Regions from separate parts of the Gordonia jinghuaiqii genome, predicted to be linked through region 2. Evidence: riboswitches for the same ligand, from Rfam matches in the RefSeq annotation. Region 2 holds a riboswitch; the other holds the start of a gene.
What was found. A riboswitch is a leader RNA that binds a small molecule or an ion and turns the genes downstream of it on or off. The one in region 2 is predicted to bind S-adenosylmethionine.
Positions count from the first base shown of each region.

Region 1: linked by a shared signal. The riboswitch ahead of H1R19_RS19070 (aminotransferase class V-fold PLP-dependent enzyme) and the one ahead of H1R19_RS08440 (bifunctional o-acetylhomoserine/o-acetylserine sulfhydrylase) in region 2 are both predicted to bind S-adenosylmethionine.

Region 1 is NZ_CP059491.1:4,277,408-4,281,820, reverse strand. It holds gene H1R19_RS19080 (O-succinylhomoserine sulfhydrylase) at 1-699, shown strand, start outside; gene H1R19_RS19075 (isochorismate synthase) at 757-1,830, opposite strand; SAM riboswitch class IV at 1,938-2,053, shown strand; gene H1R19_RS19070 (aminotransferase class V-fold PLP-dependent enzyme) at 2,071-3,405, shown strand; gene H1R19_RS19065 (hypothetical protein) at 3,413-3,913, shown strand; gene H1R19_RS19060 (oxygenase MpaB family protein) at 4,081-4,413, opposite strand, start outside.
Region 2 is NZ_CP059491.1:1,895,943-1,900,355, reverse strand. It holds gene H1R19_RS08445 (PE-PPE domain-containing protein) at 1-1,443, opposite strand, end outside; SAM riboswitch class IV at 1,798-1,918, shown strand; gene H1R19_RS08440 (bifunctional o-acetylhomoserine/o-acetylserine sulfhydrylase) at 1,982-3,319, shown strand; gene metX (homoserine O-acetyltransferase MetX) at 3,336-4,413, shown strand, end outside.

The DNA.
Region 1 (4,413 bases), 2.4 Mb from region 2:
GACGTCGCGAGGGTGTCCGAACTGGCCCATGCCGCCGGCGCGAAAGTGGTGCTGGACAACGTCTTCGCCACCCCGCTGCTGCAGCGCGGACTGGATCTGGGCGCCGACGTCATCGTGTACTCGGGCACCAAGCACATCGACGGCCAGGGGCGCGTCATGGGCGGTGCGGTCCTGGGGCCCAAGGACTACATCGACGGCCCGGTGCAGCAGCTGATGCGTCACACCGGTCCGGCGCTGAGCCCCTTCAACGCCTGGACACTGGTCAAGGGCCTCGAGACGATGCGCCTGCGCGTCGACGCCTCGGTGGCCTCGGCGCTGCGCATCGCCGAGTTCCTGGAGAGTGATCCGCGGGTGCGCTGGGTGAAATACCCGTTCCTGCAATCACATCCGCAGTACGCGCTGGCCACCTCGCAGATGTCCGGCGGCGGTACCGTGGTGACCTTCGAGCTCAACGACCACGACGGCATCGACGGCAAGAAGCGCGCCTTCGAGGTGCTCAACGCGCTGCGGATCGTCGACATCTCCAACAATCTCGGGGACTCGAAGTCGCTGATCACCCACCCGGCCACCACAACCCATCGCGCGATGGGCCCCGAGGGTCGGGCCGCGATCGGCCTCAGCGACTCGGTCGTGCGCCTGTCGGTCGGGCTCGAAGGCATCGACGACCTGCTCGGGGATCTCGATCAGGCACTGGGTTGAATCAGGCCCAGGGTTGAATCGGGCACCGGCTGGGCCGAAAGTGGCGCCGAGCCTGGCTCAGATCTCCCCGATGCCGAGAGCATTCAGCACGGTCCGTAGCTTGGCGGCGGTCTCGTCGAGCTCGGCTTGCGGGTCGGAGTGTTCGACGATGCCGCCGCCGGCCCAGGTGCGCAGGCTCCGACGATCGGCGGCGAGTTCCAGGCACCTGATGGTGACCATCCATTCGCCGTCGCCTGCGGCGTCGCACCATCCCACCGCGCCGGCGTAGAAGCCGCGATCTCCCTCGACCTCCCGGATGATCTGGGCGGCAACATCACTCGGTGTTCCGCACACCGCCGGCGTCGGTCCGAGCAGGAGTGCGAGGTCGAGGGCGGTGGTCGACCGATCGCGCAGCGTCGCGCGGATCGGGGTGGCGAGATGCCACATCTCGCCGGTGGACTCCAGCTGTGGGGTCGACGGGGCCTGCACGTCGTCGCACAGATGCGTCAGCCGCTCTCGCAGATGCTCGACGACGAAGGCGTGTTCGGCGAGGTCCTTCGCCGAGGAGGACAGCTCCTCGGCGGTTGCGCGGTCGATTCCCGGATCGGGGGATCGCGGAGCCGACCCCGCATACGGGTGACAGGTCACGGTCCGGCCCGATTTGCGGAGCAGCGCTTCGGGACTCGCGCCCAGCAGCCACGATCCCGACCCCGTTGCCGCGCCGAGATCGACACCGAAGGCGTTGTGGCCGGCGTTGCCGCCGGCGAGTGCGTCGAGCAGTTCGGCGGGTCGTACCGCGTCGTCGAGCACGATGTCGACGCTGCGTGCCAGTACCACCTTGCCGACGTCGCCGGCGACGATGCGCTTCACGGCATGCGCGACACGCTCACGGTGCTCCTCGCCGGTGGGGTGCAGGACGGTCGAGACCGCACGACGCGTCAGCGGTGCCCCGCCGGACAGGGGAGTGCCGGTCGACAGCAGCGCCTCCGGCGCCACGAGCGCCGCGGTGTCGGCGACGTCGAAGGGGATCGCGCCGGTCAGAGATCTCACCGCGCCGGACCTCAACGATGCCGACGCCTCGTCGACGTCGGTGAACGCAGCGGTCACTCCCCGGCCCCGCACGGTCCCGTGCGGGCGCGACAACACGAACACATCTGTGGGGGACACGCCCGCCACGCTACAGGTAAGTGTGCCCTAACTTCGAATCACGCTGAATGAAAATTGACACGTCAGGGCAATGTCGGCGAATCTGTGTCGTAGGTCATGAGTGCCAGTGACAAGCCCCGGCTCGCTGGCCGGCAACCCTCCTCCACGGTGGGGTGCTCCGGGTGACGACCTGGCTGCGTACCGAACCCGGACGCGGCAAGTGTGGATTCTCGAGGAGCTCTTGTCATGACCGCTGTTCTCTCAGCACCCGTTTCGTCCTCTGCTCGCGTCACGCCCGCCGACACCGCCGCTTCTCGCGGCCGGTTCATCCCGGCGCTGGCGCCGGTCGTGGGTGCCGACGTGCAGGTACCGCTCACCGACGGGCGGACCGTCGCCTACGCCAACCTCGACTACGCCGCCAGCGCACCGGCGCTTAGCGCGGTGGCGGCCGAGGTCGCCGCAGCGCTCGGCCAGTACGCCAGCGTCCATCGCGGCGCCGGTCATCTGTCGCAGCTCACCACGCGTCGCTATGAAGCGGCCCGCGACACGGTGCGGAGCTTCGTCCGCGGCCGCCCGGACGACACCGTCGTCTTCACCCGCAACACCACCGACGCGATCAATCTGGCGGCCTCCATCACCCCGGCCGACGTCGTGGTCCTCGACATCGAACACCACGCCAACCTCCTCCCGTGGTGCACGCCGAAGGACGGCCGCCGCCGCGCGCGCGTAGTCACCGCCTGCGACACCATCGAGGACACTCTCGCCGCACTGGAAGCCGAACTCGCGTCCGCGCCGGCGTCGCTGCTGGCCGTGACCGCGGCGTCGAACGTCACCGGCGAGGTCCTGCCGATCAGCAGGCTGGCCTCGATCGCGCACCGCCACGGCGCCCGCATCCTGGTCGACGCCGCGCAACTCGTCGCCCACCGGGCCCTCTCGATGGTCAGTCACGGCATCGACTACCTGGCCTTCTCCGGTCACAAGGCGTACGCGCCGTTCGGCGCCGGTGTCCTGATCGGTCGGTCGGACTGGTTCGACGCGGCCGATCCCTACCTCGCGGGCGGGGGAGCGACGCTCGACGTCGACGTGAGCGGGACCCGGCAGACGGGTACCACCTGGCACACGGGCGCGGCCCGCCACGAGGCGGGTTCGCCGAATGTGCTCGGTGCGGTGTCGATCGCCGAGGCCTGCACCGCCCTCGCCGACCTCGGACCGGAAGCGATCGGACTGCACGAGCTGCGTCTGTGCGAACGCCTCGACGCGGGGCTGGCCGCGATCGACGGCGTACGGCCGCTACGGATCTTCGCCGATTCCGCCGATCGGGTGGGGATCGCCGGCTTCGTCGTCGACGGCCTCGCCCCGCGGGTCGTCGCCGAATATCTCAGCGACGAACACGGGATCGGGGTTCGTGACGGCAAGTTCTGCGCACATCCGCTGCTCAAGCGCCTCGGCCACCCCGGGGGCGCCGTCCGCGCCAGCTTCGGCGCCGGGACCACCTCCGACGACGTCGACCGTCTCCTCGACGCGCTCACCGCACTGGCGGCTGACGCACCCACCACACGACCCGAACTCGACGAGGGATAACACTCAGATGACCATCGAACTCGACGCACCAGCGGCCCGGAACAGTGCCACCGACACCTCCACCGGCACCGCCGCCACCAACACCGTCAGCATCGGACGCCCGCAGTTCCAGATCGCCGTCGCCGGCGATCCGCTCGCGCGGACGTTCCCGCTCGTGGTGCGCCGCGAGACGCTACGGGACGCGCAGCGTGCGCGGTCGCTGCTCCGGGCCGGAAGCCACGATCCGGCGAAGTTCGTCGTCGCCCTCGAAGTCGAGGTGGCGATCGCGCCTCAGGCGGCCTCCGCGCGTGCAGCGGCAGAACATGCCGGGCGGTTCGCGGCGATCGACTCGGAGACCGTCCGGTATGTCGGAACCGTCTCCGGCCTGACGACGCTGCTCCGCGACATCTATGCCGCCGAGGTCGCCGACGCCGTGATCCTCACCCCGATCGACGGGGCGGCCACCGAACAGCGCATCCGCGAACAGGTCCTGCCGGTCTTCGAGAACGCGCGATACCGCGTCGCCTAGGCTGCGCGCGCGAAGCGATGCTTCTGTCGCCGGTCGGGTATGCGAGGTACGACGGCGAGTGCGGACCCGATCGACAAGATCACTGCTCCACCGGGACGATCCCGCCGCCACTCGTGCAGGCGCGAAGACAGTCGCCACCGACGACGTGCAGATCCTCGGTCTTCACATCACCCGCCCTCGAGCGAGACATGCTGCGGCGTGAGTTCGGGATCGGGACGGAACGACTCGAGTTGGGTTTCCTCCAGTTTGTGTACCAGCTGTTCGTACTGCCAGCGGTTGTATGCGAGGGGCGTCATCAGAATCCGCTTGGGCGCCCGGCGATAGAGAATCGGGAGAATCCGGCACATCACCGCGAACTCGATGCGCCGCATCCGAGTGAACGGGAACCCGAAGACCTCACGGACCTTCGGCCGGCTGATGGCCATGCCGCAGGTGATCGCCACCTCACCGGCGACCCGGGACATTGCCGGCCACAGTGGACGAAGTACGGCGGGCAACCC
Region 2 (4,413 bases):
CTCACCCGACGGCGATTCACCAGCGCTGGAGTCGCCGGCAGCCACGTGCCCGGCACTCGATCCCCCAGCGCTTGACCCTCCGCCGCTCGACCCACCGGCATCGGCCGGTTCGGTCGTCGTCGCAGCGGAGTCCTCGCCGATGTTCGACACCAGTGCGGCGAAGCCGACCCTCGACACCTGTACGCCGGCCGGCACGGCCGCGGTGTTCGACCCGGACACGGCGACCGGTCCGACGATCTCACCTGCCCAGTACCGGACGAAGTTCACCGGCAGCATCACGATGCTGCGCACGCTGTCCGCCAGTGCGGTCACCCCGGCGAGCAACCGGTCCGGGGACAACGTCACGATGCCTTGCAGGATGTCCTCGAAGACAAAGACATTCGGCAGGTAGGCGCCGTATCCGAGTTGCGGCAGCGACGGCAGGAACCCCTGCATCAGAGCGACGACCGGCTGCAGATTCGCCAGTTCGATGCCGAACGGGAGGTCCAGCGTCGGCCTCCCCGACAGGAAATCGCCGATCTCGCCGGTGTAGCCGACGTCCCGTGCCCACCCGCCGACGAGTTCGGCGAAGGCCGAGTCGGCGCCGACCATGCAGACACCGGTACCTGCCACGTCGCATGCCACCGGGCGGGTGGACCACTGCTGATCGGGGTCACGCCACATCGCGTAGGGGTAGAGGTTGTGTTTGGTGAAGTAGCCGAGCAGCCCGTCGATCGCACCGATCGGGTCGTGAACGGGGTCGGGGAGATCGCAGATCGGGTCGCCGTCGACGCAGACCGACACGACGCTGCCCTCGAGCACGCCGAATCCGCTGTCGGCATCCGTCTCACCGCGCGGGCCCGACATCGTCAGACCGGGGATGATCCCGATCAACGACAGTTCGATGCCGCGGCCGGTCTTGTCGCCGGTACGGCGGGGGTCGGAATACAACTCTCCGGACAGACCCTCGGTGTTGACGAGTACGTCGTCACTGGTGTCGTCGGGGGTGTTCTCGACGTCGACGAGGCGGTAGGTGCCGTCCTCCCGGGGATCACCGTTCTCGTCGACGGGCGCCGACGTCCCGATCCCCGCGAGCACGTCGCCGGCCACGCGCGCCCCCTGGGAGTAGCCCGCGACGACGACCGGCTTCCCCTGACACGCCGCCTGGTACCCGGATATCGCCCGCGCCGTCGCAGCGGCGCCCTGCCCGGTGCTGTCGTCGTAGCCTGCGGCACCCATCGGCCAGATCGTGGCGGGGTACTCGGCGTCGAGGACTCGATACTTGCCGTCTCCGGTGTACCGGGGATCGTCGTCGGCAGTGCCGGGTGTGTTGTCGGGCCCGATCCCCGTGTAGCGCTGCCGCACCCCGATGAGGCCATCGGCCGGGTCGTTGGTGCCGGCGACGGCGATCACCGCTCCGGCACCGCAGTCCGCGCTCTCCGCAGACGCGGGCGCCCCCGTCATACAGAAAGCGGCCGCGACGGAGAATCCGGTGGCCGAGGCGATCCACAAGGCCCCCCGTCGAAACCGGAGGTGTGTCATCGCAGCCATCGTCGCTCCTACCCGGACCCGGACCAAGTCGCCGATCATTCCGATGCGGCCGGGGCTGCGGTGAACCCTAGATCCACCATGGGCAGACCGACACCGCTGGAACGGCGGCGTCGCCCGCGAGCTGGGCGTTCACGACAGGAGCCACCCAAGTTCACCCGGTCGGACTACACCTTTGAATACACGAATTCCGGGCAGGTGAGGGGGTTCGGTTCGCGGTGACCGGGAGGGTTCTCAGTCGGTCACATCCGTGTTATATCCTTGTCGCCAGGTCATGAGTATCAGCGTTAAGCCCCGGCTTGCTGATCGGCAACCCTCCAACCGCGGTGGGGTGCTCCGGGTGATGACATGGTTGTGGGATCGCACAGCGATGCCCCGGCAAGCGCGGGTCCGAAGGTCGGACCCCAACAGGGTCGAGTTTGGCCCTGCCGACCGTAGAAAGTGATCAATCGTCATGTCTGATGCCCCAGTCGGCAACTCCACCGAAGACACCAATCCAGTCGACAACTGGAGCTTCGAAACCAAGCAGATCCACGCCGGGCAGGCCGCCGACGCCACCACGAACGCGCGGGCCCTGCCGATCTACCAGACGACGTCCTACGTCTTCAACGACACGCAGCATGCCGCGAACCTCTTCGGTCTCGCCGAGCCGGGCAACATCTACACCCGCATCATGAACCCGACCCAGGATGCCGTCGAGCAGCGCATCGCCGCACTCGAGGGTGGCGTCGCCGCGCTCCTGGTCGCCTCCGGCCAGGCCGCCGAGACCTACGCGATCCTCAACATCGTCGAGACCGGTGGACACGTCGTCTCGAGCCCGCGTCTCTACGGCGGGACCTACAACCTCTTCCACTACACGCTGCCCAAGCTCGGCATCGAGGTCAGCTTCGTCGAAGATCCCGAGGACCCCGCCTCGTGGCAGGCAGCGATCCAGGACAACACCCGCGCACTCTACGGCGAGTCGATCTCCAACCCGAACAACGAGATCCTCGACATCAAGGGGATCTCCGAGGTCGCACACCGCAACGGCCTGCCCCTCATCGTCGACAACACCGTCGCCACCCCGTACCTGATCAACCCGCTCGCCCACGGCGCCGACATCGTCGTGCATTCGGCCACCAAGTACATCGGTGGACACGGCACCGCGATCGGCGGCGTCATCGTCGACGGCGGCACCTTCGACTGGCGCGGACAGCGCGACGGTAAGGACCTGTTCCCCGGTTTCACCACCCCCGACCCCAGCTACCACGGTGCCGTCTTCGCCGACCTCGGCGCACCGGCCTACGCACTCAAGGCCCGCGTCCAGTGGCTGCGCGACACCGGTGCCGCCATCTCCCCCTTCAACGCGTTCCTGCTCGCGCAGGGCCTGGAGACGCTGAGCCTGCGCATCGAGCGCCACGTCGCCAACGCGCAGAAGGTCGCGGCGTTCCTGGAGGGTCACGCCCAGGTCGAGTCCGTCGCCTACGCCGGCCTCGAGTCCTCGCCGTGGTTCAAGCGCGGCCAGGAGATCGCGGCCAAGGGCCAGGGCGCGATCGTCGCCTTCGAGATCTCCGGCGGCGTCGACGCGGGCAAGAAGTTCGTCGACGCACTGAGCCTGCACAGCCACGTCGCCAACATCGGCGACGTCCGCTCGCTGGTCATCCATCCGGCCTCGACCACCCACAGCCAGCTGACCCCCGAGGAGCAGCTCGCCGCCGGTGTCACCCCCGGTCTGGTGCGTCTGGCCGTGGGCATCGAAGGTATCGACGACATCTTGGCAGATCTCGAACAGGGATTCGCGGCGGCCAAGTGAGACAGGTGAGGCAGCGTTGTCGGTGAGTATCGACCTGAGCGCGAAAGCGTCTGATCAGCCCGACTGGGAGTCGATCCCGGACGGGCAGCTCGTCGGCATCTCCATCGGCTCGCTGCCTCTGGACAGCGGTGAACGGATCGACGACGTCACCCTGGCGTTCCAGCGCTGGGGGACGTTGTCGCCGACCCGCGACAACGTGATCCTCACGCTGCACGCACTGACCGGCGACTCGCATGTCACCGGTCCCGCCGACGCCGACCACGACACCGCCGGTTGGTGGGACGGTCTGGTCGGTCCCGGCCAGGCCATCGACACCGACGAGTGGTGCGTCATCTCGGCGAACGTCCTCGGCGGCTGTAAGGGATCGACCGGGCCCGGCTCCATCGCACCCGACGGGCAGCCGTGGGGCTCACGGTTTCCGCAGATCACCGTCCTCGATCAGGTCCGCGCCGAGGTCGCCCTGCTGGACCTGCTCGGAATCGACAGTGTCGGAGCGGTTCTCGGCGGATCGATGGGCGGGGCCCGCGCACTCGAGTGGGTCATCGAATACCCCGATCGGGTGCGCAGCGCACTCGTCCTGGCTGTCGGGGCCCGCGCGACCGCCGATCAGATCGGCATCCAGTCCGCGCAGATCGCCGCGATCAAAGCCGACCCGGACTGGTGCGGCGGCAACTACCACGGCACCGGCCGCATCCCGTCGAACGGCATGGGGATCGCACGCCGGATCGCCCACCTCATGTATCGCAGCGAACCCGAACTCGACGCGCGATTCGCCAATCATCCGCAGGGAGAAGAGAATCCGCTGACCGGCGGGCGCTACGCGGTGCAGAGCTACCTCGACCATCAGGCCACCAAGCTGATGGAGCGCTTCGATCCGGCCAGCTACGTCGTACTCAGCGAGGTGCTCAACCATCACGACGTCGGACGCGGTCGCGGCGGTGTCACGAAGGCCCTCAACGAGTGCACCGTCCCCGTGATCGTCGGGGGTATCGACTCCGATCGCCTGTACCCGTTGCGGCTGCAGGTCGAACTCGCCGAAGAACTGGGTAACTGTGTCGGCGGCCTGCAGGTCGTCCGGTCCGAGACGGGTCACG